Regions from separate parts of the Vogesella lacus genome, predicted to be linked through region 1. Evidence: predicted binding sites of a transcription regulator. Region 1 holds the regulator's gene; the other holds the start of a gene.

Region 1 (4,175 bases):
AGCCACGGGTATTGTCCTTGCCCTGGCCGATCTTCTGGCCCTTGTAGGCATACCAGGCGCCGGACTTGTCGATGAAACCGTGCTCCACGCCCATATCGATGATTTCGCCTTCGCGGCTGATACCTTCGCCGTAGAAAATATCGAAGATGGCTTCGCGGAACGGTGGCGATACCTTGTTCTTCACCACCTTGACGCGGGTTTCGTTGCCGATGACCTCGTCGCCCTTCTTGATGCCGCCGATACGGCGGATATCCATACGCACCGAGGCGTAGAACTTCAGCGCATTACCGCCGGTGGTGGTTTCAGGGCTGCCGAACATCACGCCGATCTTCATGCGGATCTGGTTGATGAAGATCACCAGGGTGTTGGTGCGCTTGATATTGCCGGTCAGCTTGCGCAGCGCCTGGCTCATCAGGCGGGCGTGCAGGCCGACGTGGTTGTCGCCCATTTCGCCTTCGATTTCGGCCTTAGGCACCAGCGCGGCCACCGAGTCGACCACGATGATGTCCACGCCGCCGGAGCGAACCAGCATGTCGGCGATTTCGAGCGCCTGTTCGCCGGTGTCCGGCTGGGAGATCAGCATCTCGTCAACCTTGACGCCCAGCTTTTGCGCGTAGGACGGATCGAGCGCGTTTTCGGCGTCGATATAGGCGCAAGTGCCGCCCAGTTTTTGCGCTTCGGCCACCACCTGCAGACACAGGGTAGTTTTACCGGACGATTCCGGGCCGTAGATCTCGACGACACGGCCGCGTGGCAGGCCGCCTACGCCTAGGGCGAGGTCAAGGCCGAGCGAGCCGGTGCTGATCACCTGCAGGTTGTCATGCACCTGGTTGTCGCTCATGCGCATGATCGAGCCCTTGCCGAACTGCTTTTCGATCTGGGCCAGGGCGGCCGCGAGGGCCTTGCTCTTGTCTTCGGTGCGTTCTGCCATGCTTGCTCCGTATCGGTAAACCGGTAATGTTCAGGATGAATTTGATTATGTACGTTTTCAGGTGGCCTGCCAAATCTAATTTGCCGGACGGCCTTGCAGCTTGTGGCTGGCGTACACATATCCTGTTGTGAATCCGCGGATTATCGCACAAACCGCCTTGCGGCCAACGTTGCATAAATGCCGAATGCCGGCAGGCGTGCCGGCTATGAAGCAACCGCCAGCCATGACAGAATGAACAATATGCTGAACGAACGCACACAATTTTTGCTGAAAGTGCTGGTCGAGCGTTATATCGCCGACGGCCAGCCGGTGCCATCCAGAACACTGGCGACCGTGTCGGGGCTGGAGCTGTCGCCGGCCTCGATCCGCAATATGTTGGCCGATCTCGAGCAACAGGGCCTGATCGCCTCGCCGCACACCTCGGCCGGGCGGGTGCCGACGCCGCAGGGCTACCGGCTGTTTGTCGATCGCCTGCTGACCATAGGCCAGCTGGATGAGGCGACCCTGCATGGCATGCAGCATGCGATGCAGCCGGACAGCCCGCAGCGCATGCTGCAGACCGCCTCGCAAATGCTGGCCGATCTCACCCAGTTTGCCGCCGTGGTACTGACGCCACAGCGTGCCGACGGTGCGTTTCGCCAGATCGAATTCTTGCGCCTGTCCGAGCGCCGCGTGCTGATGATTCTGGTAACGCTGGACGGTGATGTGCAGAACCACCTGTTTCACACCCCGCGTGACTACGAAAGCCACGAGCTGATAGCTGCGGCCAACTTCCTCAACGAGCACTACGCCGGCCAGGCCTTGGCCGAGGTGCTGGCTCGCATGGAGCAGGAGTTGTCCAGCTTGCAGGGCGATATCAGCGCGCTGATGACGGCGGCGCTGCGCATCAGCCAGCAGCAGCTGGGCGAGGACGAGGTGGTGATTGCCGGCGAGAGCCATCTCTTGCATGTGCATGACTTCAGTCACGACCTGCAGCGCCTGCGCGAGCTGTTTGATACCTTCCAGCGCAAGACCGAGCTGATGCGCCTGCTGGAGCAAAGCCGCGGTGCGCAGGGGGTGAACCTTTTCATCGGCGAGGAGTCCGGTGTCATGACGCTTGGCGATTGCAGCGTGGTGACTGCGCCGTATCACCGCAACGGCCAGCTGGTCGGCACTCTCGGTGTCATCGGCCCGACGCGCATGGCCTACGAGCGGGTGATTCCGATTGTCGACATCACCGCGCGGCTGCTGTCGGGCGCGCTCAGCTATCAGGATTAGCCCCGGTTTTATTGCCGCCCGCCATTTGCGTTAAGCTGCCACCGAATCTGCTGCCTTGCGGCCAACTTTAATCATTGACCTGGAGACGGCATGTCCCGATTTTCCCGTTTTGTTGCTGGTGCCTGCACCGTCATGGCCGGCCTCGCCGCCATGCCGGCGCTGGCGGATGCCGGCTTTCTTGCTCGCGCCGATGTGCAGCGCTATATCGACGAACAAGTCGCCGGCGGCCAGCTGAACCGTGCCGAGATGGAGGCGGTGTTCGCCAATGTCGAACTCAAGCCCAATATCATCCAGATCATGGACCGCCCCTCGACCGCGCGGCCGTGGTACCAGTTTCGCCAGAGTTTTTTCACCGACAAGACCATCAACCAGGGCGTAGCGTTCTGGCAGCAGCACGCCGCCACGCTGGAGCGTGCCGAGCAGGTTTATTGTGTGCCGCCCGAGATGGTGGTGGCCATCATCGGCATCGAGACGCGCTATGGCCAGGTGACCGGCAGCTTCCGTCTGGCCGATGCCTTGTCGACGCTGGCCTTTGACTACCCGCGCCGCGCCGCGTTTTTCCGTGACGAGCTGACGGCGTTTTTCCGCCTCGCCCGCGAGGAAAACATCAATGCGCTGACACTGAAGGGCAGCTACGCCGGCGCGATGGGCATTCCGCAGTTCATGCCGTCCAGCTTCCTGAAGTGGGCAGTCGATTTCGATGGCGATGGCCATCGCGATATCTGGAATAACCCGGCCGACGCCATTGGCAGTGTCGCCAGCTACTTCCAGCTGCATGGCTGGCTGAAAGGCGACGATGTGGTGATTCCGGCCGAGGTCACACCACAGGCCGACATCGAGGCGCTGAACAAGGACAAGTTCAACCTGCATTACACGGTGAAAGAGCTGAAAGCCCGTGGTGTGGTGCCGCTGGCCGACGTCAGCGACAAGGCGCTGGCCGTGCTGGTGCCGCTGGAGGTCTCGCCAGGCATCACCCGTTACTGGCTGGGCCTGAACAATTTCTACGCCACCACGCGCTACAACAAGAGCACGCTGTATGCGATGGTGGCGCACGAAATGTCGCAGGAAATCCGCGCGCGTTATCTGCAGGCCAAGTTTGCGCCGGCACCTTTGGCCCCGTGAACTGACCAGCTTGTGCCTGCCACAAGGCGGCACAAGCTGCTAGAATCGCCGCCATGACTTATCAAGTGCTCGCCCGCAAGTGGCGCCCGAAACGCTTTGCTGACCTGGTTGGTCAGGAGCATGTAATCCGGGCGCTGTCCAATGCGCTGAAAGAATCACGCCTGCATCACGCCTACCTGCTGACCGGTACGCGTGGTGTCGGCAAGACTACCATCGCCCGCATTCTGGCCAAGAGCCTCAATTGCGAGCAGGGGCCGACGGCCGAGCCGTGTGGCGTCTGCCAGGCGTGTACCCAGATTGACGGCGGTCGCTTTGTCGATCTGCTCGAGATCGACGCCGCGTCCAATACCGGCATCGACAATATCCGCGAGGTACTGGAAAACGCCCAGTACACGCCGACCATGGGCCGCTACAAGGTCTACATCATCGACGAAGTGCACATGCTGTCCAAAAGTGCCTTCAATGCGATGCTGAAGACCCTCGAAGAGCCGCCTGCCCACGTCAAGTTCATCCTTGCCACCACCGACCCGCAAAAAGTGCCGGTAACGGTGCTCAGTCGTTGTCTGCAATTCTCGCTGCGCAATATGACGCCGCAGCAGGTGGCCAGCCATCTTGCGCATATGCTCGATGTCGAAGGCGTGCCCTACGAAAGCGGCGCGCTGGCCTTGCTTGGCCGTGCGGCGGCTGGTTCGATGCGTGATGCGCAGTCCTTGCTGGATCAGGCAATTGCCTATGGCCTTGGCGAAGTGAAGGAAGACGGCGTGCGCGCCATGCTGGGTGCGGTCGACAAACGTTATCTGTTTGCCTTGCTGGCAGCGCTGGCGGCCGCTGATGGCGCCCGGCTGATCGACGAGGTCGAAACCTT
Region 2 (4,175 bases), on a different contig from region 1:
CGATTCCGCTGCGCTTTATCGGTGTCGGCGAAGGCATTAACGATCTGCGCCCGTTTGTCGCGCGCGACTTTGTCGATGCCCTGCTGGACTGATTGCGGCCAACCTTGAACCCTTGCGGAGTCCTGTTTGCATGATTCGATTCGACCAGGTAACCAAACGCTATCCCGGTGGTCACGAGGCGCTGAAGAATCTCAGCTTCTCGGTTGACGACGGTGAAATGGTTTTCCTTGCCGGCCACTCCGGTGCCGGCAAGAGTACCTTGCTGAAACTGATTTCCGGTATTGAACGCGCCACATCCGGCCAGGTTTTTGTCAACAACCAGAACCTGAGCAAGCTGCGTTCAAGCCAGCTGCCTTATGTCAGACAGCATATCGGCATTGTCTTTCAGGACCACAAAATACTGTTCGACCGCTCGGTGCTGGATAACGTCATGCTGCCGCTGGACATCATCGGCTTCGATCGCCGCGATGCCTTGCGCCGCGTGCGTGCGGCACTCGACAAGGTTGGCCTCGCCGGCAAGGAAAAAGTCATGCCGATTCGTCTGTCAGGTGGTGAGCAGCAACGTCTGTGCATCGCGCGCGCCGTCGTGCATCGTCCGAGCATCCTGCTGGCCGACGAGCCTTCAGCCAACCTTGATCGCGCCTATGCGCTGGACATCATGGAGCTGTTCAAGTCATTCCATCAGGTCGGTGTGACCGTCATGATTTCCGCTCATGACGAGACGCTGATGGAAGACTACGGTCGCCGCATCATCCGCCTGCGTGAAGGACAATTTGCCGCATGAAACATTATTTCTACCTGCACTGGCAAAGTGCCTCACGCGCGCTGCAACGCATGCTGCGCCAGCCAGTAGGCAATCTGCTCAATCTGCTGATGCTGGCCGTGGCACTGGCACTGCCCTGCTCCTTATACCTGATGGTCAACAGCTCGCAGCAATGGCTGGGTCAGCTGAATACCACACCGCAGATCACGCTGTTCATGGAGTTGTCCAGCGAGGCCGCCGATCTGGCTGCGGTCGAAAGCAGCCTGAAAAGTCATCCGAAAGTGGCAAACTTCGAGTTCATCGACAAAAGTCGCGCCTTGCAGCAGCTTGAACAGCAGAGCGGCCTGACGGCAATCAGCGAAGGCTTGGGCAATAATCCGCTGCCACACGCCTTTGTGGTGACGCCGAAGGCACTGGAGCCCGATAGCCTTGATCTGCTGCAGAAAGAACTGTCGGGCCTGCCTATGGTCGAACTCGCACAATTTGATGGCCTATGGGCGCGCAAGCTGCATGCCCTCGTCAGCCTGCTGGAACAGCTGACCTGGCTGTTGGCCGCCGTCTTTGCCGTCGCCATGGTGCTGATCAATCACAACACCATCCGCATGCAGATCTTGTCGCGACAGGAAGAAATCGCTGTCTCCAAGCTCATCGGTGCCACTGACAGCTTTATTCGCCGCCCCTTCCTGCACCACGCAGCCTGGCAAGGACTGTTCGCTGGCCTGTTGTGCTGGGCGCTCACCAGCTGGCTGACTCATGCGGCCAACCCTGCGCTGCTCGAGTTCTCGTCGCTGTACGGCATTAGCGCCAGACTGCTGCCACTGGACTTGGTCCAACTGCTGCAACTTCTCGGCATTTCCATACTACTCAGCATCTTTGGCGCACGCCTGGCTGCTGATAGTCATTTGCGACGCGTTCGCCCAAGTTAAGAGTTTTCGCCAATCACATTCATTAACAATGGCGATTGGCGAAACTTTTGGCCTTCTGGCACTCTCAATACACGAGTGCTAAGATAAAGCCGTCTTCTGTAGGAGGTCAGAGTATCCATGTCCACTATTGCCCTGCCCGTATTGTCTTCCAATGGCAGTCTGGAGCATTACATCCAGACCGTTAACAGCGTCCCGATGCTGACACCGGAAGAAGAGTTCGAGCTTGCCAGCCGTCACCAGCAACACGGTGATCTGGATGCGGCGAAGCGCTTGGTGATGTCTCACCTTCGTGTTGTGGTTTCCATCGCTCGCGGTTATTCCGGTTATGGCCTGCCACAGGCTGACCTGATCCAGGAAGGCAATATCGGGCTGATGAAGGCCGTCAAGCGCTTCGAGCCGAATCGCGGCGTGCGCCTGTTCTCTTTTGCCGTGCACTGGATCAAGGCCGAGATGCACGAGTTCATCCTGCGCAACTGGCGTCTGGTCCGCATTGCCACCACCAAGCCACAGCGCAAATTGTTCTTCAATCTGCGCAGCATGAAGAAAAGCTTTGCCGCCCTCAGCGATGCCGAAGCTCAGGAGATCGCTGCCGATCTGGGTGTCAAGCCTGAAGAAGTGCTCGAGATGGAAACGCGGATGAGCGGCCAGGATATTGCCCTGCTCGCCGATGACAATGACGAAGATGGTTACGCGCCGATTGACTGGCTGGCTGACGCGCATAACGAACCCACCGTCACACTGGAGCGTCGCGCTTTCGATCATCTGCAAAGCGATGGTCTGCTGGATGCGCTTGCCACGCTGGATCCACGCAGCCGCCGCATCATCGAGGCCCGCTGGTTGGCCGATGATGGTGGTGCTACCTTGCATGATCTGGCTGCCGAGTTTGGCGTGTCTGCCGAGCGCATTCGCCAGATCGAGGCCAAGGCACTGGGTAAAATGAAGCTGGCACTGAGTGCCGGCGCAGTCATCGACGCCTGATGCCGCTACTGCCGAAAAAAAAGACCGCCGCTGGCGGTCTTTTTTTATTCAGTTACCACTGGTTTGCCGGAAATGCTCAACCTGCAATTGCAGACTCGCCCAGGCCGGCTCGCTGGTAGCCAGAGCACGACTGAAGAATTGTGCGTAAGTCGGAAACGAGGCCAGTGCCATCTGCATGGTCAAGGCGGCTTCGCGTTGCTTGCCCTCTAGTGCCAGAAACTGCGCTTCCTTACGCAAGACATCCGGATACGGCCGCATTCGGACCATCTGCGCAATCCACTGTCGCTGCTCAGGCGGCGTTTGTGCCGATGGCCTCACCACATCATCCAGCATTGCCATTGCATGAAAGGCAAACAAAGGCTCCTTGCCGGCGATCTCCAGCAAGGCCTGCTGCTCTTCGGGCTGGCTCGGCTGATACAAGTCCTGAAGATTAACGTAACGGATACTGCCGTAGACCGACAGAAACAGCATCAATACGGCAACACCTTGCAGCAAGCGCGGGCAAGAGACCTCAACGCTCGGATTACCCGGCGCCAGCGCCAGAGCGATTGTCAGTACCGCAGGAAAATACAGATACCACAGCGGGTATTCCAGCATGCTGTGTGTCAGCGAGATCCCCAAAAGCAGCAAGGCGAGCTGATGATGAGGCTTGGCTTGCTTACCAAAGAATGGCAGCAATACCCAGAGCAAGCCCAGAGCAAACACGGCAAAGCCGATAGCCCCCATTTCAGCCAGCAAATTCAGCGGCAGGTTGTGCGAATTGGTAAACAGCCCGCTATTGACACCACTATCGGCAAAAATCGGCATCAACTGCAAACGCACACTCTCGGCGGCAAACTGCGACCAGCCAATGCCGAACAGCGGCGCGTGGACAAAACTCAACCACGCCTTATGCCACTCCGCCAGTCTTCTTGCCCCCATTCCATCAGAGTTGGCCGCAAGACGCTGGATACCGCTTGCCCCATGCGTGCCGCCGTCGGCAAACAACCACTGCCATAGCGGCTGGGCAAACTGCATGGCGAACAAGGCCAAAGCCGCCAGAGTCAGCCATAATAATGCCTGTCGTGTCGTATTTTCTCTGAATCGCCAGTGCCAGATCGCTGACACCCCCAAGATGATCACGATATAAAGCAGGGCCGTGCGCGAGCCTGCAATCGCCACAGAAAAGCCCAGCCATAACAGTAGAGCAATCGCCATCACGCGTCCGAGTCGGCCGATTGCTGCCAACCATGCCACGGCAACCATGCCCCAGCTCAGATAATGTGCGTATTGGTTACGTTGCCCGATATGGCCAAAGATATTACTGGTCGGATGCGCGCTGTCATAAAAGAGTAGCCCGCCCAAAGACTGGACCAGGCCACTCCACTGGATGATGCCGATCAGCGATTGCAACAGCGCACCGATAACCAGCCCCCAACAGAGATAGACAAGTAGTAATTCTTCGCCGATTTCCTCTCGCAGGCTGGCCAACGCGATGGCCAGCATTGCCAAAGCCAGAAAGGACAGTG

What was found. Region 1 encodes HrcA, which represses chaperone genes, less so after heat shock. Its sites were predicted from a motif close to ATTAGCACTCGNNNNNNNCGAGTGCTAAT; they were not measured.
Region 2: the regulator HrcA is predicted to act here: its motif matches at 1,744-1,772, upstream of rpoH (RNA polymerase sigma factor RpoH).

Annotation. Positions count from the first base shown of each region.
Region 1 is NZ_CEETQT010000003.1:204,328-208,502, forward strand. It holds gene recA (recombinase RecA) at 1-931, opposite strand, end outside; gene hrcA (heat-inducible transcriptional repressor HrcA) at 1,172-2,188, shown strand; gene mltB (lytic murein transglycosylase B) at 2,279-3,310, shown strand; gene dnaX (DNA polymerase III subunit gamma/tau) at 3,364-4,175, shown strand, end outside.
Region 2 is NZ_CEETQT010000004.1:347,123-351,297, reverse strand. It holds gene ftsY (signal recognition particle-docking protein FtsY) at 1-92, shown strand, start outside; gene ftsE (cell division ATP-binding protein FtsE) at 131-784, shown strand; gene ftsX (permease-like cell division protein FtsX) at 781-1,689, shown strand; gene rpoH (RNA polymerase sigma factor RpoH) at 1,807-2,667, shown strand; gene ACZ9W6_RS07400 (PglL family O-oligosaccharyltransferase) at 2,716-4,175, opposite strand, start outside.